Regions from separate parts of the Aequorivita sp. KMM 9714 genome, predicted to be linked through region 3. Evidence: riboswitches for the same ligand, from Rfam matches in the RefSeq annotation. Region 3 holds a riboswitch; each other region holds the start of a gene.
The links. Region 3 has a riboswitch for S-adenosylmethionine ahead of G3A46_RS02715 (hypothetical protein). Riboswitches for the same ligand answer to the same signal wherever they lie in the genome.
Positions count from the first base shown of each region.

Region 1: linked by a shared signal. The riboswitch ahead of G3A46_RS13185 (hypothetical protein) and the one ahead of G3A46_RS02715 (hypothetical protein) in region 3 are both predicted to bind S-adenosylmethionine.
Region 2: linked by a shared signal. The riboswitch ahead of G3A46_RS09720 (O-acetylhomoserine aminocarboxypropyltransferase/cysteine synthase family protein) and the one ahead of G3A46_RS02715 (hypothetical protein) in region 3 are both predicted to bind S-adenosylmethionine.

Region 1 is NZ_JAAGRO010000007.1:62,183-72,912, reverse strand. It holds gene G3A46_RS13200 (class I SAM-dependent methyltransferase) at 1-468, opposite strand, end outside; gene G3A46_RS13195 (THUMP domain-containing protein) at 527-1,684, shown strand; gene G3A46_RS13190 (glycine zipper family protein) at 1,908-2,375, opposite strand; SAM-I-IV-variant riboswitch at 2,548-2,643, shown strand; gene G3A46_RS13185 (hypothetical protein) at 2,696-3,343, shown strand; gene G3A46_RS13180 (hypothetical protein) at 3,543-3,911, shown strand; gene G3A46_RS13175 (hypothetical protein) at 3,979-4,698, shown strand; gene G3A46_RS13170 (Sir2 family NAD-dependent protein deacetylase) at 4,711-5,397, shown strand; RNA gene ssrA (transfer-messenger RNA) at 5,777-6,175, opposite strand; gene G3A46_RS13160 (NAD(P)-dependent oxidoreductase) at 6,345-7,553, shown strand; gene G3A46_RS13155 (SDR family oxidoreductase) at 7,585-8,385, shown strand; gene G3A46_RS13150 (hypothetical protein) at 8,406-10,376, opposite strand; gene G3A46_RS13145 (DUF3857 domain-containing protein) at 10,402-10,730, opposite strand, start outside.
Region 2 is NZ_JAAGRO010000003.1:205,844-216,573, forward strand. It holds gene metK (methionine adenosyltransferase) at 1-1,217, opposite strand, end outside; SAM riboswitch class I at 1,580-1,698, shown strand; gene G3A46_RS09720 (O-acetylhomoserine aminocarboxypropyltransferase/cysteine synthase family protein) at 1,815-3,110, shown strand; gene G3A46_RS09725 (alpha/beta fold hydrolase) at 3,134-4,108, shown strand; gene G3A46_RS09730 (aspartate kinase) at 4,140-5,282, shown strand; gene G3A46_RS09735 (OsmC family protein) at 5,403-5,837, shown strand; gene G3A46_RS09740 (pyridoxal-phosphate dependent enzyme) at 5,876-6,817, shown strand; gene G3A46_RS09745 (acyloxyacyl hydrolase) at 6,947-8,056, shown strand; gene G3A46_RS09750 (head GIN domain-containing protein) at 8,068-8,817, shown strand; gene gldA (gliding motility-associated ABC transporter ATP-binding subunit GldA) at 8,804-9,703, opposite strand; gene G3A46_RS09760 (bifunctional 3-deoxy-7-phosphoheptulonate synthase/chorismate mutase type II) at 10,116-10,730, shown strand, end outside.
Region 3 is NZ_JAAGRO010000001.1:601,403-612,132, forward strand. It holds gene G3A46_RS02695 (M1 family aminopeptidase) at 1-1,052, shown strand, start outside; gene rseP (RIP metalloprotease RseP) at 1,281-2,606, shown strand; tRNA gene G3A46_RS02705 (tRNA-Asn) at 2,769-2,842, shown strand; gene G3A46_RS02710 (GIY-YIG nuclease family protein) at 2,888-3,049, shown strand; gene G3A46_RS02715 (hypothetical protein) at 3,015-3,365, opposite strand; SAM-I-IV-variant riboswitch at 3,553-3,649, opposite strand; gene G3A46_RS02720 (enoyl-CoA hydratase-related protein) at 3,784-4,566, opposite strand; gene G3A46_RS02725 (ATP-binding protein) at 4,728-6,140, opposite strand; gene G3A46_RS02730 (CopD family protein) at 6,257-6,805, opposite strand; gene G3A46_RS02735 (MATE family efflux transporter) at 6,849-8,192, opposite strand; gene hemH (ferrochelatase) at 8,257-9,294, opposite strand; gene G3A46_RS02745 (NAD(P)H-dependent oxidoreductase) at 9,504-10,136, opposite strand; gene G3A46_RS02750 (type 1 glutamine amidotransferase domain-containing protein) at 10,159-10,730, opposite strand, start outside.

The DNA of each region.
Region 1 (10,730 bases), on a different contig from region 3:
TAATTTTTTTATAGCTAAATCGACGTTTAAAAAGTCTATAACTCCATATCCATTTGGTTTTAATTCAGATTTTATTGCTTTAATTGTTCTTAAGTTATCTTCTTCTTTTTCAAAATAACCAAAACTTGTATAAAGATTAAATACAGCGTCAAACTTTTTTGGATATGGTAAACACATATCGTGGACTTCAAAATGGAGTCTGGGTTTTTCGTATTGTTTAGCATAAGCAATACTTTCTTCAGAAAGATCTACTCCTGTTACATTAAATCCTTGTCGATATAAATATTTTGAATGTCTGCCTTTCCCACAGGCAAGATCTAGAATACTGTCGTTCTTTTTTAATTTTAAATAATTAGTAAGCGTGTTCATAAACAACGCCGCTTCTCTGTGGTCTCTATCTTTATAGAGAATATGGTAATATGGCGTGTTAAACCAGGAAGCGTACCAATTGTTTTTTTCTTTTTGCATAGTTATCGTTTCGCACTGCTAAAATACTGTATTTTTGCAGTAAAACTGATTATATATTATGGTAAAGAATTTTAAAATGGTAGCTAAGACCCTTTTCGGGATGGAAGAGCTACTGGCTCAGGAACTTCGTCAATTAGGAGCGTCTTCTATTGAATTAGGGACCCGAAATGTTTCCTTTGAAGGAGACACTGGCTTTATGTATAAAGCAAACTTATGCTGCCGTACTGCGATTAAAATTCTGAAGCCAATTACAGCCTTTAATATTTTCACAGAAGAAGATTTATATAAAAAAGTTTATGAGATGCCATGGGAAAACTATATGGACGTAAAAGGTTCGTTAGCAGTGAATGCTACTGTTTTTTCAGATGTATTTACACATTCTCAGTATATCGCTTTAAAGACTAAAGATGCTATTGTAGATCGTTTTCGAGATAGAGAAGGTGTTAGGCCAGATGTAGATTTAGACCACCCTACCTTACGAATAAATGTACATATAGATCGTAATATCTGTACTATTTCATTAGATAGTTCTGGGGAATCATTACACAAACGTGGTTATAAAGTAGAAAGTACTCTAGCCCCAATAAATGAAGTTTTAGCTGCAGGTATTTTAATGCTATCTGGTTGGCAAGGGCAGTGTGACTTTTTAGATCCTATGTGTGGGAGTGGAACTATGTTGACTGAAGCAGCAATGATAGCATGTAATATTCCACCAAATCTAAATCGTGAGGAATTTGGTTTTGAAACTTGGCCAGACTTTGATGTAGATTTATATGAGAAAATAGAAGAAGCAGCTCTTAAAAAAGTTCGTGATTTCCCTCATAAAATTTATGGTTTCGATTCTGATCCTGTTGCTGTTCATAAATCTAAGGAGAATATAAAAAGTGCAAATCTTCAAGATTTTATTGAGGTAAGACAACAAGATTTTTTTGAAAGTGAAAAGCAAGGAGAAAAGTCGTTGTATATGGTTTTCAATCCGCCTTATGACGAAAGAATATCTGTAAATGACGTTCAGGAGTTTTATAGCTCTATCGGGAATACATTAAAGCGTGGCTATCCTGGAACTCAGGCTTGGATGATCACTTCAAATATGGAAGCACTTAAATTTGTTGGACTTCGTCCTTCGAGAAAAATTAAGTTGTTCAACGGGAAATTAGAGTCTAAACTTGTGCGTTATGAAATGTATGAAGGAAGTAGAAAAGCTTCTAAGCAGTAATTTTTTAGATCAATTTCTTATTCAGGAAAATCTGCCGTCATAAAAATTTTGTTTATTTCTAATATATCGACTCGGTGATTATTAGAGAAATCGGTTATTGGCTTAGGAATAAGTTGATGAAAGGAATATCTATTGAATACGTTTTGCTAATCACTTCTTAACTCTATTTGGAGTTGTTTGTGTTACTTTCTTAGATACTCAATAGGATTTGCAAGAGACACTATTAAATTACTTTTCCTTGCCTTTTAGCTTCAGCATCTTTTCTTGCGCCTATTATCATTCCAAGTACCATTCCAACTCCAGCTCCAATAGACAATCCAATGCTTGTTCCTAGACCAGCGCCAATTGCTGTGCCTATAGAAATACCAATTCCTGTTCCAAATATCATCCCATAAACCATCCAGATTTCAGTGTAGTATTTCGCTGTTGTGAATGAGAATTCATTTTTTAGAAATGCTATAAACTCAGATAGTTTTTGTTTGTAGAATTTTTTTCTGTTTTCCGTGACTGTATTTAGATTCAATGAAGAGAGTTTGTCTTCTATTAACTGAGATTGGGTTTCAGTTAAATCTCTATTTTTCAATGATGATAAGGTATGAATAAAACAGTGATAAACTTTTTTTTCAGATTTTTTGTCCGTTTGAGATAGTAGCGATTTTAGTAATTCAGAAGCCTTGTTTATATCCATCATACATTATAAGTCGTTGAATTTGTTTTATTGTTACACCGGTTTTCCATTTGCTGGGTTTGTTTTAATTGGTTACAACGGCTGAACCTCAAGGATTTATTAAAAAAAAGTTTCACTGTCTATTGCGAAAATCATAATTTATTCTTGTATTATTTAAAAATAAATTGTATTTATGCAGTATCATTACGAGTTTCTTAATTGAAACAGCAACCTGCCTAAACAGGCGAAGGTGCTAAAACGATGAGCCGGTCCAGGAAAAATATGTTATCCTACACATTTCATTTGTTTTTTTGTAATGGTTTAATTTTTTAATTAAATCTATTATGGAACATCTTTTATCAAGCAGAAGAGAGAGAGAACTGCATATCTCAAACTTCTTAGAAGTTTTTGAAAACTTGTCTGATGAAGAACTCATAGACAGTTACAAAAGTGCGCTTACAGCAAATATTGAGGGCGTACATTTACAAGCTTTACATATAATAGCTTTAGATTTAGCTATTATCAAGCGATTTAAAAAGCCCCTGATTGAATTAAAAGACATTACCTTAAGCATTAATGAAGGCTTTGAAATTCCAAATTTAAGCCTAGAAATAAAAGACCCAAAAATTCAAATCGCTAAAGAATTAAAGGATCAATCAGCTACCCAAACTGATACTGAATCTCAGGTAATTATTCATATCGATTTAGGTCCATATCGTGATGTTCAAAGATTGCGAATTTGGAATAACACTTACTTAAAATGCCATCAGACTGCAAGGAAGTCTAAAATGCTATTTAGTGAAAATATCGCAGTATATCCTAACTGGTGTTTTGTTAAGCCTGGGACAATTTTCTCGTTCACTTTAATCTTCGAAAATCTTCCTAAAGACTGTCTCGCTTTTGATTTAATTGAAGATATACCAGAAATGGGTGGTTTCTTTTTCAAAGGAATAAGGAGGAACAATTCGAACGTTTATCATTTACGGATGTAGGAAAGTTTAAACAACTTATAGCAGACTTAAAATATACGAGATGTTTTAAAGCAATTTAGATTGCGATATACTAATCAAATCGCCTACCCTAAACAAGAAGTTTATAAATACTTTTCAATTATATAATCTATGAAAAGGGTATTACAATAAAAAAGTATTCATCAACTAACATCTCCACAACTTATAATTAATTAAGAATATGAATTCCACTAAAGTTAAATTAAGCAATTCGAAAACCTCACAACAAATTGGTGTGATTGTTTCTTCTATAGAAAAAGATTTCATTGATGTATCAGAAATCATTACACAAGATAGATTTCCTTATTTGTTATGCTTACCGGCTGAGAATGTCGTGGCTTTATTAGATTTCACCAATGTATCACCCTATGAGATTTGGTATTTTGATGAAGAATTTAAATTCTCTGGAAAAGGATTTAGTTTGATTTCGAGTAAAGGTTCTTTTAGAATTCAAACTCGTGCTAAGTATATTGTATTGTGGAATAGAGAAAGCCAGTATTATAAAAAGTATGGGGCATTTAAATGTGATGAAATTAGTTTGATGGAATAAACTTGAATTTATGAGAAATAATAATAATACATTGGAAAACAGGCAAGAGTTTCTAGATAACGACCAGATGCCCATCGTCTTTTCAAGTCTAATAATAAATGTAGCGTCGGTCAATAAGAAGTTTGGAACATTGAAAGATTTTATGACAAAGTTTGATTTAAATGGACAGACTAATGGGAAACTATTAATTGTAGCTGAGATGGTCTCTCCACCTTACAACCTTATACAAATTGTTGAAAATCGGCTTCGCCCTTTGGGTTTTGTAAATAAACGGGATTATGTATTTGCTGATGAAGAGTTAATACATGGTGCTGGAGATACATATACACCTCACCTTAATCAGCCTCACCCTACTTGTAAAAATATTCCTTGGTTAGGCAGTTTAATTAATGCTGATGGGAACTTCGTCTGGTATAAGGAAAAGGTTGAGAAGGAGGTTCGAGAGATTGATTTTCCAATCGTTAAATTTAATGTATGGAAAGAAATAGGTGTACAGAAGGCAGAGCAATCTGTATTAAGAAATATCAAAATGAAACATGGGGCTATTCCAGAGTCTAGATTAAAATATATGAAGAAACTGATTGAACTTGACGAATTTGGTCTTATCGAATTGTTTAATACGTACGTTGGGCGAACGCATTTCAGCATTGAAATGCAAAGCGATATAATGCTACTTCAGGATGAGCTATTAAAAAGGGATTTAGATTATAGTGCTATTTACGATGGTAAATCATTCTCGTTTGCTAAGAAGATAAAATTAGATGGACAAAAAGTAATAACCATATAGAAAACCAAATTTATGAAGCACAAACATCACATAGTATTTTTTACCGGTGCAGGGATTAGTAAAGAAAGTGGCATTCCCACATTTAGAGACAATAACGGACTCTGGTCTAACCATAAGCTTGAAGAAGTTGCGTCTATAGATGGGTTTAACAAAAATCCACAGCTTGTATTGGATTTTTATAATGAAAGAAGAAGGGAGGTTGAAATAGCTCAACCAAACTTAGCGCACAAATTAATTGCTGAATTGGAAGATAGGTATGAAGTGTCTGTTATTACACAAAATGTAGACAACCTACACGAGAGAGCTGGCTCTACAAATGTTTTGCATTTGCATGGTGAACTGACAAAATGTAGAAGTATTAAAGATAAAAACCTTATTTACTCGTACACTAAAGATATTCAACTTGGTGATTTGGCAGCCGATGGAGGTCAATTAAGACCACATATAGTATGGTTTGGCGAAGAAGTTGCTGAAATTGAGAAAGCCATTGCAATAGCTGAAACGGCAGATTTGTTTGTAATTGTAGGTACTTCAATGGTAGTGCAACCAGCGGGATCATTGTTACTGTCTGTTCCTGTAGATGCTCAAACAGTTTATATTGATATAAAGCCTGATGTGCAAGAAGGTATAAATTTATTAGTACTACAGGAGAAAGCTACAACTGGAGTAAAGCTTTTGGTTGAAGAGTATCTGCCTTAAACATTAGAACCTTTATTTTAATAGTTTTTTTATTGTGTAACCGAAAAGATTACAATAAAAAATGTGATCTCCATGGGCACCAGTCCTGCAAATAGAAAACCACGAACGGCGTCCTTGCTTTATTATTTTATTCCGAAATTTTGAGCGAGCTCAATTTCTCCATAAAACAACAAAACCACGCCTATTGGCGTGGCTTTCTAAGTGATCAGTGGAGCCGGGGAGGTTACAAAAAAAATGTGATCTCCATGGGCACCAGTCCTGCAAATAGAAAACCACGGACTGCGTCCTTGCTTTGTTATTTTATTCCGAAACTTTGAGCGAGCTCAATTTCTCCATAAAACAACAAAACCACGCCTATTGGCGTGGCTTTCTAATTGATCAGTGGAGCCGGGGAGATTCGAACTCCCGTCCAAACGTGCAACCATAATGCTTTCTACATGCTTAGTTTTCATTTAGATTTTCGTGAGATTGCCGGTCGAAAACTACCAACGCACTCCTTATCTTTACTTGAGCTTCACGATGCCATCAAAGCACTAGCATCGCTAGGTTTACTTTTACGAAGCCACTAAATCAACCGCCGTAAACCAAGGCCGTTGAGTGACTTCCTGCTTGCCCACCTTGTGGGCCGAGGCACATCCTACTATGATTCGGATTATGCAGCTAGGGCGTAGTTATTCTCGCCGTTTAAAAAGTGTGAAATATGATATTTACGAGCTATATCCCAGCGCTCGGCATGCTTACAATACAATTAGACCCGCTGTCAAAACCAGTCGGCCCCATTTATTTGTCAGTGGTTTTCAGAGAATTAACAGAAATAAACAACGTTTACGCTACCTTTTCTCTATCATCTAGCTACTTACAAACGTGCAAAGATACAAGAAATCTATTACATTTGCGTTCCTATAAATTCCAATACTCATTTGTTCAAAAAATATACCAAAATGCCAATAACCTTTGCTATTATAAAAGAACGTAAGAATCCGCCAGACCGTCGCGTAGTTTTTTCACCAGAAAAATGTCAAGAAGTCATAAAAGAGTTTCCCGATGCACGAATTATCGTGGAATCTTCAGATGTTCGTATTTTTCCTGATGAGGCCTACCGCAATGCAGGATTTGAAGTTCTAGAGGATGTGTCAGAGGCAGATGTAATGCTGGGTGTAAAGGAAGTTCCCGTAGAGGCATTAATTCCTAATAAAAAATATTTCTACTTCAGTCATACTATTAAAAAGCAGCCTTATAATCGTAAGCTACTAAAGGCTATGTTGGAGAAAAATATAGAAATGTTCGATCATGAAACTATAGTAAATAAATCTAATAAGCGATTAATTGGATTCGGTTATTACGCTGGACTAGTTGGTGCTTATAATGGTATTAGAGGCTTAGGTTTACGGGATAATTTATTTGCATTACCTAAAGTTGAAAACCTACCAGATTTAAAAGCTGTAAAAGCAGAATTGGATAAAATTACCATCCCGAATATAAAAATTGTTCTTTCTGGAACAGGTAAAGTAACTAAAGGAGCAAAAAGAGTTTTAGACCATTTAAAAATTCGTGAAGTAAGTGATGGAGATTACCTTACTAAAGAATTTGATGAGCCTGTATATTGTTTGATTGATGTTTCTGAATACAATAAACGCAAAGATGGGGGTGAGTTTAATAAAAAAGAATTTTATAAAGATCCTTCAGGTTATGAAAGTGATTTTATGAAATATGCAAAAGTGAGCGATATGTTTATTTCTGGACACTTCTATGGAAATAATGCTCCATATCTTTTTACTAGAGAAGATGCTAGAAACCCTGAATTTAAAATCAACTTTGTCGCTGATGTTTCGTGTGACATCGATGGTCCTGTTGCCTGTACAATTCGAGCTTCTACAATTGCAGACCCTTTTTATGGATATGACCCTATAACCGAAAGTGAAACTAAATTAGGCGCTCCTGGATCTATAGCTGTAATGGCTGTAGATAACTTACCTTGCGAATTACCTAAAAATGCAAGTGAAGGTTTTGGGGATATGTTTTTTGAACACGTAATACCAGCGTTTTTTAATAACGATAAGGATGGTGTTTTGAAACGTTCGCAAATGACAACCAGTGACGGAAAACTTACTTCAAAATTTGAGTACCTAAAAGATTATGTAAATGGTGTTGAGTAGATACTCATTTGCATAATTGCAAAAAAAATAGATTATTGAACGAGATAAAAAAATAGGAATTGTAACAGGAGCTGCTTCTGGCTTGGGATACGAACTTGCTTTATTATTAGCAAAGGATGGGTATGATTTAATTTTAGCAGATATTGATGCAGACAAACTGCAACAAGCTAAAGAAAATCTCGCAAGTCAATACGCTTCAGAAATTCAACTTATTGTAAAGGATTTGAGTAAGAGTAATGTTGCAGAGCAAATTTTTGAAGCTACTCAAGGCAAACCTATAGACGTCTTAATTAATAATGCAGGTTTTGGAATATTTGGAACTTTCAGCAATACCGATTGGCAGCGTGAAATGGATATGCTAAACCTTCACGTGATGACTACAACCCATTTAACCAAATTGGTTTTAAAAGGGATGCTTGAAAGAGGTGAGGGTAAAATATTAAACATGTCTTCTCTTGCAGCATTTCAGCCTGGGCCTTTAATGTCTTTGTATTATGCCTCAAAAGCGTATATTCTTTCCTTTTCAGAAGCTATTGCCAATGAGCTAAAGGGTTCAGGGGTTACTGTTACTTGTTTATGCCCTGGTCAAACCAAAACATCATTTCAGCAAGTAGTTTCAAATGGTGCTGATGCATCGAATAATAAAATCAAATTCAATATTGGATGTCCTAAAGAGGTAGCTAAATATGGTTATGAAGCAATGCTCAAAGGAAAGGTTGTCGCAGTTCCAGGTAGAATTAATAGATTTCTATCTAGGCTTCCACGTTTTCTTCCTAGACGCACCGCAACTGCCATCATTCGTAAAATACAAGAAAAGAATCGGGATCAATAGTGGTTTATTACTATTGAAAGTTAAATTCTTTTTAAGTGAATTGGCTCTTCGTTTTGAACTTTAATTAATTCAGTAAAAAATTCTTGTAGTGATTTATATGCTTCTGGAGCAAAACTAGGATTGTTCAGCTTTACGCTAAGTCTGATATTTATTTTACTTCCTGAAACATCATAAACCACTGAAAACTCCCCATCATTTTCGGGAAGTTTTAAAATCTTATTGGCAGGAACTTTTTCAATTTTATACTGATCGTTTACATCTATAGCTATTAAGTAATTGTTCATTACGGGAAAACCAAAATCTATAGGGTAAATTCTTTCTCTTTTCACAAAAGGATTTTCACCAAAATATGTTTCCATTAAAAACGGATATAGAAAAAGATTATCTGCTATTGGCTGTTCGTGAAGCGCTAAATTAAAGGTCTCTTTATACGGCTTGTCTAAGTCTTTTTCATTTTCAATTTTAAGATCTGAAATCTCCAAGCTTTCATTTCTACTTTGTTTCTTTCTGTCGATTATATCTTTTCTGTAATCGTTGTATTCTTTTCGCTCTACAACCGATACATAACCTGTAGAAACTTGACTTGCTTTTCCGGTGAATAATCCAGATTCGTCTGCAGTAAGTTGCATATTTACATAATGCAGGTTTTTGTTAAAAGGAATGATTTTTTCCCAATAACTACCTTTGTTAAAGTCCATTAAACGTCCTTCTGTGCTAAGAGCGCGGAAGGGTAAGACGCCAAAGGGTGTGAATTTGTCTGTCGCGTCTAGAAAGTACTTGTTACCTTGAATTTCTAAGACTACAATTGCATAAATAAAATCGGCAATTACAGGGTATTGCTTTGTAGGGAGGGCGTAATCTCGTGTAGAAATAAGCATTGTGTTTACATTCAGACCTGCTGCATCAAGTGCATTGTATAGAGCGAAATTAATCTCATGACTGTTTCCAGATTTCTCATTAAAAGCATCTTTAACGCGCACTTCTTCCGAATATCCATATCGCCCATTCCAATTCATATTATCTTGAATGTAGTAGTAGATATCTTTTGCCTTTTCCACCTTATCCTGCTTTGAAAATAGCGAAGAAGGAAGTTCGTTTTGGAAAAATTTGGAATGCTTAAGTTGTCGTCCGTAATCTTTATCATATTGAAAATGTTTATCTACATCTTTCCATTCATTGGTATATCGGTGAACAGTTCGGTTAAACTCTACAAATTCAATAAGCTCATATTTCATACTAGCTAAATAGTTGTCGGGAGAAAGCATAAACTTTTCCTCTTTTACGGCTGGTACATTTATCATAGCGTAAGTCGCTTTTTCACAATCGGCGTGAACATCAAAGCCTTCAATAGAGAAGCAGGCTTTAGATTTAATTGCGTCATTAATATATAAAGGTAGATTTCCGTAAAGCGTTCTATTGTATTTAAAATTACCAGGAATGTCGGTATACAGTTCTACATATAATTTTGGAAGTGGTCCTTGAAATTTCCAACCTCGAATATTTGAAAAGTAAGTAGATTCTACTCGGTAGGTATATTCTAAAATACTACCGTTCTGTATGTTTGGGAAAGTGAATTTTTTTATCGACCATTTAGGGGTTTCATCTGTAGTAAAAATATCCTTATCACTTACAAATGTCTTTACAGCACCATTATGGGTTATCGCGGTAATCTTAGTGACCTTCTCACTGTTATTCTTTTTATTGTAAAATGGTATTCTTACTGTCGCTTGATCGAATTTACTAATGTCAAACACTTTTGTTTTTACGTGAACCTCTTTAATTAGTTTCACCTGATTATCCACTAGTTCTACATAATTCTTAGCGCTTTCAAAAAGAACAACTCCAGCTGCTTCAGGATCTTGATCGTACGAGTTAATTTCGAAGTCTTCGGAAGTAGGTTCGCCAAATACCGCAGTTTTTCGTGTTTGTGAAAATGTAAAAGTGAAAACAAATAAAAATAAAATTAGGATACTGTGTTTGAAGTAAGGCATATTGGTATTATAAGGAATGGTTGGGTTATATTTTTTTTAAAATTATGGGTTCATCTTTCAGCATGGTAACCATAGTGCCAAAAAATTCTTTGAGGGCTGGGTAAGCTTCGGGAGCATAACGATATGAATTTAATTTCATATTAAAACGAATATTCACCTTGTTGTCATCAGCTATATAGGCTACAGAACATTCGCCATCGTCACCTTGAAGTTTTATGCTTCTACTAGAAGGGAGGTGTTCTACCTGATATTCTTCACCTAAATCTATAGAAACCAGATAGGTATTGGTAAATGGAAATCCAAAGTCTATAGGATAATTTCGCTTATCCAAATTAAATGGGTTTTTAGAAATAT
Region 2 (10,730 bases), on a different contig from region 3:
AAATTCTCCCAAGTGAAAAGCTCAACTTCTTTTTCTACTTTCCCATTGTATGGGCTTTCGAAAGTTTTAGTGATTTTCTGTGGAGTTCTTCCCATATGTCCATAAGCAGCCGTTTCAGAATAAATAGGTTCTCTAAGTTTTAATCTTTTTTCAATTGCAGCTGGACGCATGTCGAAAATCTTTGCAACTTTTTCAGCAATCTCACCATCAGTAAGATCTACGTTTTTAGAGTTGTAAGTGTTTACTAAAATTGAAGTAGGTTCTACTACACCAATAGCATAACTTACCTGTACCAAAATCTCATCAGCTACACCTGCAGCAACAAGGTTTTTAGCAATATGTCTAGCCGCATAGGCTGCACTTCTATCAACTTTACTCGGGTCTTTTCCGCTGAAAGCACCACCACCGTGAGCACCTTTTCCACCGTAGGTATCAACGATTATTTTTCTTCCTGTTAAGCCTGTATCTCCGTGTGGTCCACCAATAACAAATTTTCCAGTTGGATTAATATGATAAGTAATATCATCATTAAATAATTTTTGAACGTGCTCAGGGAATTGCTTTTTAACGCGAGGAATAAGAATTTTCTTTACGTCATTTTCAATTTTTTTGAGCATAACCTTGTCGTCCTCATCAAAGTCGTCGTGCTGTGTAGAAACAACAATTGTAACAATTTTTTGAGGAATATTGTCATCGCTATATTCAATTGTAACCTGGCTTTTTGAATCGGGACGCAAATATTTTATTTCGTCCTCTTCTCTCCTAAGCGCTGCCAATTCATACATTATTTTGTGTGAGATATCTAATGCCAATGGCATATAATTTTCTGTTTCTTTAGTAGCATAGCCAAACATCATTCCTTGGTCTCCTGCACCTTGTTCCTCTTTATTTTCGCGATCTACACCTTGGTTAATATCTTGGGATTGTTCGTGAATTAAAGAAATAACCCCACAAGAATCTCCACTGAATTTATAAGCGCCTTTTGTGTAACCAATCTTATTAATTACATCACGAGCAATAGTTTGTACATCTAGGTAAGTATTGCTTTTTACTTCACCAGCAAGAACAACCTGTCCGGTGGTAACTAAGGTTTCACAAGCAACTTTACTTTCGGGGTCGAAAGCTAAAAAATTATCTAAAAGCGCATCACTAATTTGATCTGCAACTTTGTCTGGATGTCCTTCAGAAACACTTTCTGATGTAAATAAATAAGCCATAATCTATATTTGAATTTTTAAAAAAATATTAAAAACGACCTGGAATAAAATATTTTAAGACTTGCCTGATGGCGTACGACTAATAATTATGTGAATAGCCTAAAGTCCTATATTTTATAGTCTTAAGTCATTTTTATTTAAAAAGAAGATTTGACGGGTCGCGACCTTGGGAAGTTCTCACTGCCTTTAGCATTTTTTAGGGAGGTTGCAATCAGTCAAATCTTTCCTCTTAAATTATCTGCTGCAAAAGTATAGAATTAAAATGAACTGAAGATTTGTTTTAAAAATTTTTGACAAAAAATTAGGTTATTAATTTTTTCCGCCCCTATATTTGCACACACAAAGTTCAAACTTTTATTGAAATGTTATCAAGAAAGGCCGAGGGAATAGACCCTATGACGCCTTAGCAACCCTTTCTCCGGAATGAAGGTGCTACATTCTACAACGATCCCGAATTATTAGGATTGAAGATAGATAACGACAAGTCAGTTTCTTTTCTGAAGCTGCTTTTCATTTATTCTTTTTAACATTTTTCTATTGTCCCGAATTTATTTCGGGATTGGTTTAATCTATTTATTAACTCAAAAAATTAGAAAAATGAGTGCAAAACACAATTTCGCAACAAACTTGTTGCACGCAGGACATGATGTAATTGCAAACGGTGGAACTAGAGCAGTCCCAATTTACCAAACTACCAGCTACGTTTTTAGAGATACAGACCATGCGGCAAATCTTTTTAATCTCTCTGAGACAGGATATATTTATTCTCGTCTAAACAACCCAACTTGCGATGTCTTGGAAAAACGATTAGCAGCTTTGGAAGGCGGTATTGGTGCAGTTACAACAGCTTCTGGTGCAGCTGCTGTTTCTACAGCATTGTTGACGCTGCTTCGTGCTGGCGATCATATAGTGGCTTCCAGTAGTTTGTATGGTGGAACCTTTAATTTGCTGAATGTAACCTTACCGCGGTTAGGAATTACAACAACTTTTGTAGATGCATCAAATCCTGAGAATTTTGGAAATGCCGTTAAGGAAAATACGAGAGTAATATTTATCGAATCTGTAGGAAATCCAAAGTTGGATGTATTAGATATCGAAGTTATTGCTGCTGAAGCTAGAGAGCATAAAATCCCGCTGATTGTTGATAATACCGTTGCTTCCCCAGCCTTATTGCGACCGATTGAATACGGAGCAAACATTGTAATCCATTCACTTACGAAATACATAAACGGAAACGGGACAACTCTTGGAGGGGTTATAATCGACGCTGGTAACTTTGATTGGACCAATGGTAAATTTCCAGAATTTACTGAGCCATCTGCAGGATACCACGGATTGATTTACGCTGATGTTTTAAAAGAAGCTGCTTTTATTGCTAAAGTTAGACTAGAAGGTCTTCGCGATTTTGGTGCAGCGTTGAGTCCGTTTAGTGCTTTTCAAATTTTACAAGGGTTAGAAACCTTAGAAATCAGAATAAAAAAGCACAGTGAAAATGCACTGAATTTTGCTAAATGGTTACAAAATAGAAAGGAAGTAGCTTGGGTAAATTACCCAGGTTTGGAAGATAACAAGTATTATAATTTAGCTCAAAAGTATCTTCCAGTAGGGCAAAGCGGACTTGTAACTTTTGGTGTAAAAGGCGGATATGAAAGTGCTAAAAAAGTAGTTGATAGCGTAAAAGTTTTTTCACTTTTAGCAAATATTGGCGATACAAAATCTTTAATTATACATCCTGCAAGTACCACTCACCAACAATTAAATGAAGTAGATCAAGCCTCATCTGGCGTGTCTCAAGATTTAATTAGACTTTCCGTGGGATTGGAAAATATAGAAGATCTAAAAGCTGATTTAGAACAAGCGTTTCAGGAAGTTTTTAAAGAGCAATTGGTTTAAATAATCTTCTTATAGCTAAGATAATGTCTCAACTCACACAGCTAAAAATAAAAGAATACACTACACAAAGTGGTTTGTGCTTAAAAAACCTTCCCTTAACCTATCAGGTTTTTGGGAAGGAATTAGGCTCAGCTCCAATTGTTTTGGTAACTCACGCGCTAACTGGAAACAGCAATGTATGTGGTGAAAACGGTTGGTGGAAAGCTTTAATTGGTCCTGAAAAATGTATAAATACTAATAAATACACCATTCTTTCATTCAATATTCCAGGGAATGGATACGATGGTTTTCTCATTAAAAATTATGAAGACATCACAACCTACGATGTTGCTAATTGGTTTATAAACGGATTAGAACAACTTAAAATTTCATCAGTATTTGCTGGAATCGGGGGTTCATTAGGAGGAAGTATTTTATGGCAAATGGCAGTTTTAAAACCTGCATTATTTCAGAAGTTAATTCCTATTGCTACCGATTGGAAAGCTACCGATTGGGTAATTGCACAATGCAGAGTGCAAAAGCAACTATTAAATAATTCAGAAAATCCTGTTCACGATGCACGCATTCACGCGATGACATTTTACAGAACACCACAGTCTCTTAAACAAAAATTTAATAGAAGTTTAAATGAAATTGCTCCACTTTATAATGTAGAAAGTTGGTTGCTTCATCACGGTAATACGTTGCAAAACCGCTTTCATTTACAAGCCTATAAGTTGATGAATCATTTATTGATGACTGCCGGTTTAGAATCTGAAGATGAGTTTTTACAATTAGCTTCAACAATTGAAGGAGATATTCATTTGGTCGGAATAGATAGCGACGGATTTTATTTAAATGAAGAAATAAAACAGACGTATTCTTTATTAAAAACTAAAAAAAGTAAAGTGCATTTTTCTGAAATAAATTCTATTCACGGACACGATGCATTTTTAATAGAATACGAACAATTGGCGGAAATTCTGAACCCCATTTTTAATTCAGAAGACTTGCTGTAAAACAGGCAAGAAATTAATAAAACAATAAAATATGAGCACTCAAGTATTAGATAATGAGGTGTCGAACCTTATAGATTTAAATAATATAAAAAAGAAGAAAATAAATATTGCCATTTTCGGTCATGGGAATGTTGGTCGCCATTTAATAGACCAAATTATATCCTCTAAGGAAGAAATATCTAGAAGGCGCGATTTAGATTTGAATATTTTCGCAGTTGCAAATTCAAAAACGGTTTTGATTAAACAAAAGGGTTTAAAGGAAAACTGGTTGGATGAAAAACAGGAATTTGGACAAAAATTTAGCGTAGAGGATGTTATTTCCTTTGCTAAAAATAACAATCTTCAAAATCTGATTTTAGTGGATAACACGGCTGATGCTGAATTTGTACATAATTATGAAACCTTTGTTGAAAATGGTTTTCAATTGGTATCTTCAAATAAGATTGCCAATACTTTAAACTTGAAATTTTACCAAGACCTTCGAAAAAAGTTAGCTGCTAAAAAGCGTCATTATTTATATGAAACAAATGTTGGAGCTGGACTTCCATTGATAGATACCATCAAACTATTGCATCTTTCAGGAGAAAATATCACTCGTATTCGAGGTGTGTTTTCTGGTTCCCTAAGTTATATATTCAACACATTTTCAGAGTCTGATAGAACTTTTAGTTCAGTATTAAGATCGGCAATTGATAAAGGATATACAGAGCCAGACCCGAGGGAAGACCTTTGTGGTAACGACGTTGGAAGGAAATTGCTTATCTTGGCGCGTGAATTGGATTTGCACAATGAATTGAAAGATATTACAATTCAAAATTTAATTCCTAAGGACTTACGAAACGTTTCAAAAGAAGAGTTTTTGGAGCGACTGAGAGAGTTGGATGTTCCTTTTCAAATTAAAAAGAAAAATCAGCCAAAGGACTTTGTTTTTCGATATGTAGCAGATTTGCACGGCGATTTGTCTAAGGAAACGGGAGCTCTTTTAAATGTAAGTTTAGTAAGTGTTTCTAAAAATAGCATGTTAGGCGCTTTAAAAGGAAGTGATTCAATTTTTGAAATATATACAGAGAGTTACGGTGATAATCCAATTGTAATTCAAGGCGCCGGAGCTGGTGCAGCTGTTACTGCTCGTGGTGTTTTTGGAGATATTTTGAGAATAAGTGATAAAGATTAAAAAAAATATTTAAGACGGCTGCGTTGTAAGAAGTTAGACCTAAAACTAAAAATACGAAAATAGTACTAGGCGTTATTTCTTGCCGTTTTAAGCATTAGTAATAAAAGAAAACTTATAAATATGAAAGTAAATTTAGAGCGTAAAAACGATAAGTTTTTATTTGAAGCAAAAGGAAATTCTGGAGTTCCGGTTTATATAGATAACAAATCAGATGAAGCTTCCAAAGGAGCTAGTCCTATGGAACTTTTGTTAATGGGTGTTGGGGGATGTAGTGCCATTGATGTTATTTCAATATTAAAAAAACAAAGGCAAGAAATTACTTCTTATAAAATGGAAGTAGAAGGTCAACGCGAAGAAGTTCGTGAGGCAAAACCATTTAAAGCTATTCACGTAACACTTTATTTGGAAGGTGATATTGATGAAGCTAAAGCGGTTCGCGCAGCAAAATTAAGCTTCGAGAAATATTGTTCAGTTTCAATAACTATGGAAGCTTCTGTAAAAGTGACATATAGCATTGAGTTAAATGGAAAGAATTTAAATATTCTAGAGGCTTAAGCTAATCTTGTATTAGCTTATATCTAATTTCGATTTAAATGATTCCATCCCAGCGTGAAGTAGAAGAGGCTTATGAACGTGTGAAGCCATACGTTCACAATACACCTGTGCTAAAATCTTCTTTTTTAAATGAACTTTCAGGTGCTGAAATATATTTCAAATGTGAAAATTTTCAGCGAATGGGAGCATTTAAAATGCGTGGTGCCGTAAACGCTATACTTCAACTTTCTGAAGCTCAGAAAAGGGCAGGAGTTGTAACGCATTCTTCAGGGAATTTTGCACAAGCTTTGTCCTTAGCTGCGAAAAACTTAGGGGTTAAAGCATATATTGTAATGCCTAAAAACGCACCCCAAGTAAAAAAGGAGGCCGTTAAAGGTTATGGCGGAATCATCACAGAATCTGAATCAACACCAATTGCAAGAGAGCAGGAAGCGGAGAGGATTCAAAATGAAACTGCGGCAACTTTTATCCACCCTTCAAACGATAAAAATGTAATCCTCGGTAATGCGATATCAGCTTTAGAATTGTTAAAAACGCATCAGAATTTAGATTATCTGTTTGCGCCAGTTGGGGGTGGAGGATTAATTGCAGGTACTTCTGTTGCAGTAAAATATTTCGGAAAGAATTGTAACACAATTGGTGGAGAACCTTTTGAAGTAGATGATGCTTTCCGAAGTCTTCAAACAGGAAAAATAGAGTTTAACGAAACCACAAACACCATTGCCGACGGACTTAAAACATCTCTTGGGGATGTTAATTTTCCTATTATTAAAAATTTAGTTTCAGAAATAATCAGAGTTGAAGAAACCGAAATAATTTCAGCAATGAAACTCATTTGGGAGCGTTTAAAAATTGTTGTAGAACCTTCTAGTGCTGTGGCTTTAGCTGCTCTGCTTCGCGAGAGAGAAAGATTTCAGAAAAAGAAAATTGGAATTATCATTTCAGGAGGAAATGTGGATTTAAAAAACTTGCCATTCTAAATTTTATTTCAAATTAAAATTCTGTAAAAACCTGGGTGTTAACGATAAAGGTAGAAGCGAGAAAAAGAAAAGAAATGCTCTAATTCAATGTTTATAGTTTAGTTTATCTTTATCGCCGATAAAAAAAATATGAAGCATTTTCTTTTAAAATTTACTGTTCTCTTAATAAGTCTTCCGTTTTTTTCTCAAGAAAAAGAGTTGAAGCCTGTTTCCTTAGAAGCGGATTTTTTCTACGGAACTATTTTAGAACACAATTCCGATATTCAGCATGTAATTACGGGTCATCCCACGGGCTTTATACTTTCGTTTAATCGAAAAACTTATGGTTTTAATGAATGGGAGCGTAGATATAACTATCCAGACTGGGGATTTACGTTAGCGCATCAAAATCTTCACAACGAATTTTTAGGCAAAGCTGTAGGTGTTTACGGCCATTTTAATTGGTATTTTTTAAACAGACATTTAATGTTACGTGTTGGACAAGGAGTTGCTTATGCCTCAGATCCTTTTAACCCCGATACAAACTATAACAACAGTGCCTACGGAAGCCATTTGCTAAGTTCAACTTTTTTGAAAGGAAATTTTGTGCGTGAAAATATTTGGAAAGGCTTAGGTTTCCACGCTGGATTCACTCTTATTCACTACAGTAATGCAAATTTAAAAGCACCTAATAATAGCACCAACACCTTTGCTTTAAACGCAGGTTTGAGCTATCAATTAGATTACAAAGAATTTCCTGAGTATATCAAAAAAGAAGATTCCCTTAGTAGAACTTACGCCGAAAAATTCAAATATAACCTTGCTTTTAGAACAGGTATAAACGAAAGTGATGTAATAGGTTTAGGTCAGGAGCCTTTCTATGTAATTTCAGCGTTCGTAGATAAAAGGATTAATTACAAAAGCACCTTTACAGCAGGTGTTGATATTTACTTTTCAATGTTTTTAAAAGAATTGATTAAATATCGTTCAATAGCCTATCCTGAAGACGGCCTGTCTGGGGATGAAGATTATAAGCGTGTTGGGGCTTTTATAGGTCACGAATGGCGTTTTAATAAAGTTGCTTTTGTGAGTCAGTTAGGGTATTATGTTTACTGGCCTTATGAGTTTGAGAATAGAGTTTATAATCGATTAGGGTTGAAACGATATTTCTTTGACGATAAGGTGTTTGCGGCAATAACATTGCACGCACATTGGGCAAAGGCCGAAGCTGTTGAATTTGGAATTGGGTATAGGCTTTAAGTACGAAAAAAATGAAGAAAATAGCATATCTATTAATAGTGTTACTAACGGTTAGCTGCAATTCAGATTCTGGTTGGGACTGTATGCAAACCGCTGGAGATATTATCCAAACTGAAGTTGATGTTCCCGAGTTTACCAAAGTTCTAGTTGCTCAGCGAGCAAAACTTATCGTTCAGCAAGGGGAAGAGCAAAAAGTTGTGGTGGAAACAGGTGAAAACTTGTTAAGCGATGTTGAGGTTTCAGTTGTGGATGGTGTGCTCAAAATTTATAATCACAATTCCTGTAATCTAGTTCGAGATTACGGACTGACAAAAATATTTGTAACCTCTCCAAATCTTACTGAAATTCGTAGTAGTACAGGATATTTAACTGAAAGTATTGGTGTTTTGAGATATCCCAAATTGAGTTTGCTTTCGGAAGATTTTGGGATGGAAGATGAGTATCATACAAATGGCGATTTTAAAATTAATCTGGAGGTAGAAAACCTAACAGTTTCGGCAAATGGACTTTCTAAGTTTTACTTAAGTGGAAAAGCTGCAAATGCTAGTTTTGGATTGTTTGCTAGCGATTGTAGAATTTATTCAGAAGACTTAGTAGTTCAAAATTTAAATGTATATCACCGAAGTACGGGACCAATGGTGGTAAACCCTCAACAATCAATTAAAGGAAAAATTGTCGGTTTAGGCGATATTATTTCAAAAAACAGACCTCCTGTAGTGGAAGTTGAAGAGTTATATCGTGGTAGACTTATTTTTGAGTAGTAAGTTCGGTAAACAGCTTTTCTAAGGTTGTGTTTTTCTGATGCAGTTGAAGGATTTTTAAGCCATTGTCGTGCGCAAAATCAAAAACTTTCCCTCGCATATCTTGTTCAGTATTGAAGTATAGCTGATATACAAAACCTATAGAGTTCTCAACCTTATCAATTTTTGGAAGTTGTTGTAAGGCAACATCTTCAACACGATAGTCGAATTCTACTTCAATAATTTGTTGCTTGTTCTTTTTAAGGTCGGCGAGTTTTTTGTCTAAAACGATTTCTCCTTTATTTATAATAATCACACGGTCACAAATAGCTTCCACTTCCTGCATAATATGAGTAGAAAGCAGCACTGTTTTATGTTCTCCAACGTTCTTAATTAGCTGACGTATTTCAATCAACTGGTTAGGGTCTAAACCGGTTGTAGGTTCGTCAAGTATTAAAACGTCTGGATCGTGAAGAAGTGCATTTGCTAATCCAACACGTTGTCTGTATCCTTTTGAAAGCTGTCCGATTTTTTTATTTGCTTCAGGAGTAAGTCCCGTTTTTTCAATAACACTTTCAACCTCAGATTTTGGAATATTATATATACCTGCATTAAAAAGAAGGTATTCTCGAACGTACATATCTAAATAAAGAGGGTTGTGCTCAGGCAAGTATCCTACACTTCTTTTAACCGAAATATCGTCTTTAGATACTTCAAAATCATTTACAATTGCAACACCTTCCGAAGCAGGAATATAGGTTGTTAAAATCTTCATCATTGTAGATTTTCCAGCACCATTGGGGCCAAGAAAACCAACAATTTCACCTTTTTCTACTGAAAATGAAACATTGTTCAGCGCTTTTTGTTCGCCGTAGGTTTTGGTTATATTTTCTACTTTAATAGACATATTGAAATAAGTTGAGCAAAGTTACACAATGAACGCATTTAAACTTTTTAGATTGTAGAAATTTTCAAAGAGTTTAATAAAATGGCAAATTAAGTCTTTTTAACAATACATAAATGTTTACCTTAGCACTATATTATCACAATATGAACACGATTTTTAACTTCAATAACCTTTGGCACTTCTATTTAATAAAATAGGAGCGGGATGGTTGTGTAGTTAATTGTATTATAAAACATTTAAAGTCCCGGAAAATTTCTGGGACTTTTTTTGTTTAAAATTAATAATAACAGTTTAAAAATCAAGATAACTAATATTATAGTTGGCTAATTATCTTTAAAACATTGTAATGTGTTTACTTTGCAAATGTTTTGTTTGAAGGTACAAAACCCTATTAGAATTTAAAGTTTAGTAAATGGAAAACACTAAATCATTGCGCAATTGGTTGAGCGCTATGGAGCTCTCTCATCCTTTGGTGATTGCAGGACCTTGTAGTGCAGAAACAGAAGAACAAGTTTTGAAAATAGCGCATCAGTTAAAACAAACTGACGCCACAGTATTACGTGCAGGAATTTGGAAGCCTCGTACGAGACCTGGAAACTTTGAAGGTGTTGGCGCTTTAGGATTAAAGTGGCTTCAAAAAGCAAAACAAGAAACAGGTTTAATGATTGCCACTGAAGTAGCAAACGCCAATCACGTAGATTTAGCGTTAAAGCACGATGTAGATATACTTTGGGTAGGAGCAAGAACAACTGTTTCACCTTTTATTGTTCAGGAAATTGCTGATGCTCTAAAAGGAACCGATAAAATTGTTTTGGTAAAGAATCCCGTTAACCCAGACTTAGCCTTATGGTTAGGCGCTGTTGAGCGATTTTACGCATCAGACGTAAAGAAACTTGGAGTAATTCATCGTGGGTTTTCAACTTATGAGAAAACTCGCTATAGAAACAATCCCGAATGGCAAATTCCAATCGACCTTCAAAATAAATTTCCAGATTTACCCTTAATATTAGATCCTTCGCATATTGCA
Region 3 (10,730 bases):
AATATGGTCACGCTCAATTTGGTTGGGGCGGAGGTATGGAACATACCACTGTTTCTTTTATGGGTGGGTTTTCTCGTGGATTGATAGCTCACGAACTAGGGCATCAATGGTTTGGAAATAAAGTTACTTGTGGAAGCTGGCAGGATATCTGGTTAAATGAAGGTTTTGCTACATACATGTCGGGAATGGTTGTAGAAAGTCTTGACGGCTCTGGTGCTTTTAATAGTTGGAAACAAAACGAAACCTCCTACATTACCGATGCTCCAAATGGGTCGGTTTACATTCCTGCCCAAGACACTACTACTGTGAGTCGTATTTTTAACAGCAGGCTTTCTTATAGTAAGGGGGCAATGGTAATTCATATGCTTCGGAAAAAATTAGGAGATGCAGTGTTTTTTCAAGGCTTACAAGATTATTTATCAGATCCATTACTTTCTTATGGATACGCAAAAACGCCTGATTTAATTAGAAACTTAGAAAATGCTAGCGGTGAAAACCTTTCCGAATTTTTTAATGATTGGGTTTATGGCGAAGGGTATCCAAGTTTTAATATCAGTTGGAATCAAACAACTACAGGTAGTATTAATGTGAGGATAAATCAGTCGCAAAGTCATTCCTCAGTCTCTTATTTTGAAGTACCTGTGCCTTTGCGATTGACAGGGTCGCAAGGTGAAACATTAGACATCGTTCTTGATAATACTTTTAATGGGCAAAACTTTCAGCCGGCTGTAAATTTTACCGTTCAAAACGTTCAATTTGATCCTGAAAATGATATTATCTCAAGAAATGATCAAGTAATTTTAGGGGTTAATGAATTCACTTTAGAAAATCAAATTGTATTGTATCCAAATCCCTCATCAAGCGATATCAAATTGAGCAAATCTGAATCATTAAATGTTTCTCAAGTTAGAATATTTAATGCCTTAGGCCAATTGCTTTATGCTGAAGCTTTTTCAGAAAGTATCAATGTTTCAGACTTATCAAGTGGAATTTTATTTTTTCAGATAGAAACATCCGAAGGAGTTATCAATAAAACTATAGTGAAAGAGTAGTTTGTTTCTTTCAAAAACGATTGAAGTTATACAGTTATATTTCATTAATTAATAAGAAGTAACACAACCGCTTATTTTTTTTGCAAGTTCTAAAAGATTACTTTTGTGCGATTTTTCAGTAGAGCCATATACAATTTGCTTTACAAAATTGAAGTATTGGTTCGATTTTTGACTAAGTGTCCTATTGAAAATCGCGACTATTTTATATAAATATCTATTCAAGAAACTATGAGTCCATTTGCTGTTAAAGCTATACAATTACTTTTAAGTCTTTCATTGTTAATTGTCCTTCACGAGTTAGGGCATTTTATTCCCGCAAAACTTTTTAAAACCAGAGTTGAAAAATTCTATCTTTTCTTTGATGTGAAATTTTCACTTTTCAAAAAGAAAATAGGCGAAACCGTTTATGGAATCGGTTGGTTGCCATTAGGAGGTTATGTGAAAATATCCGGAATGATTGATGAGAGTATGGATAAGGAACAAATGGCACAACCGCCACAACCATGGGAGTTCCGAAGTAAACCAACTTGGCAGCGACTAATTATTATGCTTGGTGGGGTTACAGTTAATATTATTGTTGGTTTTGTTATTTATATGAGTCTTCTGTATTTCAACGGAAGTAGTATTACTACCAACGAAGATATTCCTCAAGGTTTTGCAGTTACAGAGCAATTTGAAGAATACGGTTTCCGAAATGGAGATCATATCTTAAAAGTAAATGGCGAGCCATTTGAAGATGTTATGAAAATTAACAAGTATATGTTTTTACGCGACGTTTCCTCGGTTGAGGTAAAACATGCAGATGGAACTATTGAAACAATTTCAGTACCTGATGACGCTGGAACAAAAATGTTTCAGAATGACACGCACTTTCCGTTTCTTCCAAGAACATCAACAATTATAGACACTGTATTAGCAGATTATCCTGCAGGCAAAGCAGGGTTCTTAAAGAACGATAAAATTATTGCTGTTAATGGAACCAATATTAAATATTATGATGAGTTTCAAAAGTTGCTATCTACTAACGATGAAAATATTATTGTTGTAGAAAGAAACAATAGTCAAGATACCCTAAGAGTTAAGCCAAATGAGGAAGGTTTAATAGGAATAAATGTTTCTAGAAAAGAAGTTATTTCACAAGTGGGTCAGACTAAGGTGGAATATACTCTAGGTGAAAGTATTGTTGGCGGTTTTGGTTATGGTTACAATACGCTGAAGGATTATGCATCGCAATTTAAATATGTATTCACTAAGAAAGGAGCTACTAAGGTTGGAGGTTTTGGAGCCATTGGTAACCTTTTCCCAGAAGCTTGGGATTGGGTGAGGTTTTGGGAAACAACCGCGCTTATATCTATTATATTAGCGTTTATGAACATTCTACCTATTCCTGCTTTGGATGGAGGTCACGTAATGTTTTTATTATATGAAATGATTTCAGGCAGAAAACCTAATGATAAGTTTATGGAGTATGCTCAAATGGTTGGATTTTTCATATTAATTGCTTTGGTTCTTTTCGCCAATGGAAATGACATATATCGCTGGTTATTTGAATAATAGAAACCTGCAAGTTTAAGCAGAAAGATAAAAAAGTTAAAATTTTTAAATTTTTTTATTTTTTTATTTTGATGAATGTAAAAAAGGCTTATATTTGCACCCGCCTACGCAATCTAAGAGATTGTATTAGCAAGCAAAAGCTGGCAAAGGCAAGACATAAATTCCTCTTTAGCTCAGTTGGTTAGAGCATCTGACTGTTAATCAGAGGGTCCTTGGTTCGAGCCCAAGAAGAGGAGCAAACAAACCCAGACAACCGTCTGGGTTTTTTGTTTTATACTGTTATGGAATATTGTGTTTACATCTTGCATTCAGATAGCCTATCAAGGTTTTACATTGGCTATACTTCAAACCTTGATTTACGGATAGCTTTTCACGAAAATCCTGAAACTCGAAAATTCACTTATAATGCTAAAGATCTCTGTACTTTGGCGAGTTTTTTATAATCGCAATACAGAAATTCTTAGATGTTTCATCTGGGTTATATCCATTTTCAGTAAGTGGACTAACACCTAATGAGGTTCTTTTTTTATTCATTTTATCGGTGTATTCTTGTCTCATTGGGTTTTTTCCATTGGCTCTATCCGATTTGTCCCAACTTGAATCGTAAATCCAATCGGTCTCTTCGTGAAATAATAAACCTTGAAGCTTTTCAGGATCTGTATTTCCACTTATATAAAAATCAAATACTTTTACGTAAGTAGATTCCTTTAAAAGGTGTTTGTGCTCGTTAAGCAATTCATTGAATGTAATGTTAGTCATATAAAATATATTTAGGTTAATAATTATTCATTTCTATAAATAATCTCACAGGTCAAAATTTTGCGTTGTTTATATTTCGCAAACTTTTAATCTAATTTTCGGTCAGAACTTGTCAGTTTTGAACTCGTTATTCGTTGCGTTTTTAGGAGTCTAAAAACACTTAATATTTAAAATTGTAATAAATGGGCTGAAAACATTTTTTTCCTAGAAGTAGGCTCATTTCTTTAGCACCTTCGCCTGTTTTGGCAGGTTGCTATCACTTAGTGTGATTCTTAATGAGAGTTATAAATATAAGAAAATTAAATTATTTTTCCTAAGAAAAGTGTGGGGTTTTTCAATTAAACATGTGGTAAGTCCTTGTAAAAAACATAAAGCCCAGCAGTAATGCTAGGCTTTAAACTAAATATCTTACTTGGTATTATTTACCTGGAAAATTTGCTTTTCTCTTATTAAGAAATGCCTGTGTTCCTTCTTTAAAGTCTTCGGTACCAAAGCAGTTTCCGAATTCTTCAATTTCAACATTAAATCCGTTAACGCCGTCTTCGTAATTAGCGTTTATCGCTTTTATAGCCGATTTGATTGCAACAGAGGAGTTTTTCATAATTTTCCCAGCAATCTTTTCAGTAGTTTCAATTAACGCCTCAGGAGTAGTTACTTGATTTACTAATCCGTACTGCAAGGCTTGGTTAGCATCAATCATTCCCGCTGTCATAATCATTTCCATAGCACGACCTTTACCAACTAGTTGAGGAAGGCGTTGCGTACCTCCATATCCAGGAATTACACCTAGTGAAACTTCTGGTAATCCCATTTTAGCATTGTCTGAAGCTATACGGAAGTGAGCTGCCATAGCTAATTCTAGTCCGCCACCAAGAGCAAAACCATTAACAGCTGCTATTACAGGAGTAGTTAGGTTTGCAACAAAGTCGAAAAGTAATTCTTGTCCCTTAGCGGCAAGGTTTCCCCCTTCTGCTACCGAAAAATCTGCAAACTCACTAATATCTGCACCTGCTACGAAAGCTTTCTCACCACTACCAGTAACAATAATCACTTTCGTCTCTGAAGATTCATCTGCTTCTTTAAAAGCAGTGTGAAGTTCTTGTATAGTTTCACGGTTTAACGCGTTTAACTTTGATGGACGATTAATTGTGATGGTAGTAATCCCATTATCAGTTTCTGAAAGTATGTTTTGATAGCTCATTTTATATTTTTTTAGATAATCTTTTTTCTTTTTTACACTAACTTTTTTCAGTTTAAGATCTCGATTCTATTAGTTTCGGATGCCAGTCTGTATGGAATTTTATTTCGGCGACAGCTAGAACTTACGTTTATAAAAGTTGTTACCACAAAGCTACTAAAAACCTATTGCATTGTTGGGAATGAAACTTCAAAAGTGGTCTTGTCTGAAGTCGAAGTTAGCGATATTGTTCCGCCGTATCTCTCAACTATATTTTTCACCATACCTAAGCCAAGTCCCATCCCGCTAGATTTAGTGGTAAATTGCGGTTCAAAAATTCTTTCTTTGTTTTCGTCTGGTACGCCAATTCCATTGTCTGTAACGCGTATATGTACGAAAGCTTCTTTAGCTATTACTTCCACGTCAATTCGTGGTTCTTCAGGGTTTTTCTGCTCAATAGATTGAATACTGTTTTTAACCAAATTGGTAACCACCCTAACTAGCTGGGTTCTGTCGAATAGTACGCGAACTTCTTCTTCTTCTGAAAAGAAATATATATAATCTTCAGTAAAAATCTCTAAGGCTAATTTTGTGATTTTAACTACGTTTAAAGTTTCATCTTGCTGCGCTGGCATCTTTGCATAGGTTGAAAAAGCCGAAGAAATGGAGCTCAAAGTGTCTATTTGCTGAAGCATGGTGTTGGTGTACTCAGCAATTTTTTGTTCAATATCTGGGTCGTTACGATCAAATTTTCGTTCAAAACTTTGAACTGTAAGTCGCATAGGGGTAAGCGGATTTTTAATTTCGTGTGCTACTTGCTTTGCCATTTCACGCCAAGCAGTTTCACGTTCGCTAGCTGCGAGCTGTGCGGCACTTTTTTCCAACTCGTCAATCATCCTATTATACGCATTGATAAGTGTAGAGATTTCGGAAGGAGTGTCGCTAAGGTGTATTTTCTTGTTCCGAGTATCAAAACGGGTTTCTGATAACTTTTCACTTATTTCCTTTAAAGATCGAGTAATATATTTTGAAAGAAAATATGCCATTGCAATCGCCACTAATAACATTAGTAAATAGGCAATTCCAAGTCTGTAGAGGTAATCTATAAGCTCTTTGTTGATTAGGTCGTCGTCTTCTATATACGGTAGGTTAAGTATCGCTAAGGGCTTAAAATAACTGTCTGTAATATAAGTGTAAGACGATTGGTATTTTTGGCCTCCTTCTTCAAATGCTTTTATATAGTTTTTATTTGATGAATTTTGAAGCCTATCCAAAACTAAGTCTGGGATTTTTTGTGAGACTGTATCTCTGAAAAAAGAGGGTCTTGAAGATTTTAAAAGATTCCCATCGAGGTCGTAAAGGAAAATTTCGAGTCCGTGGATATCTTTTATTTCGTAAATCTTATCCTTAAAAATTAGAGGAATTTGGTTTGTTTCTTCTGGATAAGTAGTATTGTCTAATACGTATTTAATATTAGCACGAATAGCCGATTCTTTACGCAACAATCGATCACGATGATAATCTTCAGCTTCTGTTTTGTACTGATTAACGGTAACAATAACAATAAGTACTGAGGCTCCAATGACTAAGAAAATCATGGAGAGAAAGATTCTAGTACGTAGCGATTTTTTATAAAAGTACACTTATATCATTTTGAAGAAGAAAGATAGCAATAATTAATCCGCTTTAAATCAGAATTTAAATTTCATAATTCTTAATTGTTCTTTTCTTCTCTAATTCTTTTATACATTTTATATCCCATCATCAATAACATAGCAAAAGCGATGATTCCTACAGTCCCGTAAATCCAGTTTACAGCACTTTTTAAGATTACTAAGAATACAACAGCAAACAGAATGACGGTCGGCACTTCATTAAAGAGTCGCATTGAATTTGAAGTGTGTTTAATTACCCCTTTTTGAAGTTGTTTAAAGATTTGATGACACTTAAAGTGATAAATAATAAGCGCGACTACAAACGCTAATTTTACTTGCATCCAAGCATCAGTAAGCCAAAACATTCGCATACTAATAAGCCATATTCCAAAGAAAACTGCTAGAATCATACTTGGCCAAGTAATGATATTCCATAATCGAGAGGCCATTATGTTGAGTTGTTTTCCTAAAATTTCTTTTTCAGGAGAAGGTTTTTGTGAAGCTTCAATTTGATAGACAAACAAGCGAACTATATAAAAAAGTCCAGCAAACCAAGTAACTATAAAAATAAGGTGAAGTGATTTTATGTATAGGTAGTATTGTTCCATTGAAATAGTATAGAAAAACAGTTTAAAAGTAACCTTTTAATATTTATTCTTTTAGGGTTTTTCGAATTTCTCTATTTAAAAAATATCCAGTAACGATAGTAGACAGTATATCTGCCACTGGAAAAGAAATCCAAACCCCTAATTCACCGAAGTAATACGGAAGAATAAATATTAAAGGGATAAAGAAAAAACCTTGTCTTGTTAATGTTAGCAGCAAAGCGGGAACTGCTTTTCCAATTGCTTGAAAGTAAGCCGAACCTATAAGTTGAATTGCAATAATAGGAGTAGCAGCAAACACCCAGCGCATATAATGCGGGGTTTCTGAAAGAATGTCGGGGTCATTAGTAAATACCGAAGTTATAGTTTCAGGAAACGACATTATTAATATGAAAATTAAAATCCCTAATCCTCCTGCGTATAATATGGCTTTGTTAATGCTTTCTCTTACGCGCTTGAATTTATTTGCGCCATAATTATAACCTGCGATGGGTAGAAATCCTTGGGTAACTCCTAGAACTGGGAAGAGTGCAAACATCAACATTCTCCCAATAATTCCATAAGCTGCAACTGAAGCTTCACCACCAAAATTAAAGAGAATATTATTCATTAACAGGTAGGTTACACTAACTACTGCTTGTCTTGCTAAGGTTACAAACCCTAAAGCCGATATTTCCTTTAAAATGGAAAGGTCAAGTCCAAAATGTGACCAGTTTATTTTTAGTTCAGCTTTATCGCTTAAGAAGTAATAAAGTATGTAAAAGAAAGATAAGGAGTATGAAATAGTGGTCGCCCAAGCGGCACCTGCCATCCCCATATCGAAGATGTAAATGAAAATATAGTCTAAAAGGAGGTTTCCTATGGAAGGAATAATCATCGCAATCATTGCGAATTTTGGTTTCCCTTCAGCGCGGATTACATTGTTTCCCATCATACTAAGGGCGAGAAGGGGCACTCCGTATAATACTATGCGATAATAAATTTTTGCAGGCTCAAATATGTCGCCTTTACCTCCGAAAGCTGGAATTAAATCGTTAATAAAAATCAATCCAAAAATCACCATTGCTACAGTAAGCAATAGTGTTAGGGTGATTTGATTTCCAAAAGTTTTAAGAGCTCTCGCTCTGTTGTTAGAACCTAATGCTCTAGATATAATAGAAGATCCTCCAATACCAATTGCCATACCCAAAGCGGCAATAAAAAATGATACAGGTAGAACTACATTTATTGCTGCAATGGCAATAGAACCAATCCAATTCCCAACAAAAATAGTGTCTACCACTACATTGAGTGACATCACTAAAATTCCGATTGAAGCGGGTAAAGCTTGTTTTACCAATAAGCTACCAATAGCATCGGTGCCAAGAGTATCAGACTGATTAGGTTTCATATAGTTTCTGAAAATTTATTACCCTGAAAATTGCATTCTCTTTATATAAAGAGATATGGTTCAATTAGGCAATTGCCGTTTTTACATCTGCAATTCGCCATTGGTCAATCCAGCCTGTTAAAACATCAACCCAATCGTCGCGATCGTTTAGACAAGGTATAGTTGTGAATTCTTTTCCGCCAGCTTCGTGAAAAATTTCTTCACCTTCCATAGCGATTTCTTCCAGTGTTTCTAAGCAATCACTTACAAAAGCAGGGGTTACAACTGCAATTTTTTTAGCTCCTTCCAATCCAAATCTTTCAATTGTTCTGTCTGTAGGTGGCTTTAGCCAAGGATCAAAACCTAAACGCGATTGAAAGGCATTAGAATATGTTCCAGGTTTTAAGTTTAGTTTTTCGGCAACTAATTCGGTTGTTTTAAAACATTGATGACGATAGCAGTATTCATGGGCTGGAGAATCTGTTACACAACAGCTGCCGTCTATTTTACAATGACTTTTAGTTATATCTCTTTTGTAAATATGTCGTTCAGGAACACCGTGATAACTAAACAGCAAATGCTCATAATCTACACCTTCCAAACTTTCGGCAATACTCTTTGAAAGCACTTCAATATATTCTGGCTTATTGTAAAAAGCCGGAAGTGATGTTATTTCAAGTTGCGGAAAAAACTCCTTCTTCAGTTCTTCCACTTTTACATCAATGGTTTCGGTTGTAGCCATTGCAAATTGTGGGTATAATGGAATCGTTAAAACTTCATCCACGCCTTGGTCAACCAATTCTTGTAGCCCTTTTTTTAAGGTCATGCTTCCATAACGCATTGCCAAAGCAACAGGAATTGTAGTTTTTTTTTGAATTTTTTCTTGAAGTCGTTCTGAAATTACAATTAAAGGAGACCCCTCATCCCACCAAATCTTTTTGTAAGCTTCGGCTGATTTCTTAGGTCGAGTGTTTAATATAATTCCTCTTACTATAAAAGAGCGAAGCCAAAAGGGAACGTCAATAACCCGTGGATCCATCAAAAATTCGTCAAGATATTTTTTTAAGTCTTTCGGGTCGGTGCTATCAGGTGAACCGAGATTTACTAGGAGAACTCCTTTCATTTGTGATTTAAATTTAAAAAAACAAAATTACTCTTTTAAAGTTGAACCTTCAAGATTGATATTGGTAATTAAACCTATGGCAATATTAGAAAAGCTTATGTGTTATTTAAGCCTCAATTGATCAAGCAGAAAATATTAAAACAAAAAAACCCCGAAAATTCAATTTTGTGTTGAATATCGGGGTTTACAAACTAACAATTAATCAAACTCTAACTTATCTCAGTTATAAATTCTTCTTTTGGAGTACGTACTTTTTTCATATTTACCAACCAGTCTTCCGATTCATCGCGGTAACCTAGCGTTAAAATAAGTGTACTCTTTAGTCCTTGTTTCTTTAAGTCTAGAAGCTCATCTACAGTTTCAGGAGTAAATCCTTCCATTGGTGTAGCGTCAATTTTTTGCTCTGCTGCAGCTGCAATAGCCAAACCAAATGAAATATAAGCTTGCTTAGCAGCGTGATGCGCATGCCACTCCTGGCTTAGTGGTTCGTACATACTCCAAAGGTTGTTTTTGTATGCGTCCATAGTTTCAAGTGGTAATCCACGCTCATTCATTGTGTAATTGAAAACAGATTCTATTCTGTCTAAAGTATACCCATCCCAAGAGGCAAAAACTAAAACGTGTGAAGCATCCAAAATCTGACTTTGATCCCAAGCTGCTGGCTTTAATTTAAGTAATAACTCTTTATTAGTGATTACAAATATTTTATAAGGTTGAAGTCCAGAAGACGAAGGAGCTAATCGCGCTGCTTCTAATATATAATCAAGTTTTTCTTGTGGAATGGTTTCTCCATTCATTTTTTTAGTAGCATAACGCCACTTCAAATCTTCAATTAATTTCATATATCTATGGTTTTCTTAACTTTTACTTATTTAATTTTTCTAATAATTTCTCAGCAACTAATTCTGAAGATGCTGGGTTTTGACCTGTAATTAATAGTCCATCTTCAACTGCATAAACAGCCCAATCTTCACCTTTAGAATATTCTCCTCCATTTTCTTTCAACATGTCTTCAACTAAAAATGGAACAACATTGGTTAATTGTACAGCATCTTCTTCGCTATTGGTAAAACCTGTAACCTTTTTTCCTTTAACCAAAGGTGTGCCATCTGCTTTTTTAGTATTCTTGAATACTGCAGGAGCGTGACATACAGCTGCAATTGTTTTGTCGTTATTATAAAATGACTCTATAAGTGCAATAGAATTTTTGTCTTCAGCTAAATCCCATAACGGTCCGTGTCCACCAGGATAGAAAACAGCGTCGAAGTTTGCTTGATCTACTGTTTCTAGTTTTACTGTGTTGCCAAGTATGGTTTGCGTTTCTTTATCTTTATAAAACCTAACCGTAGCTGGTGTTTGTGATTCGGGAGATTCGCTTTTTGGGTCTATCGGTGGTTGACCTCCTTTAGGAGATGCTATTGTAATTTCAACACCTT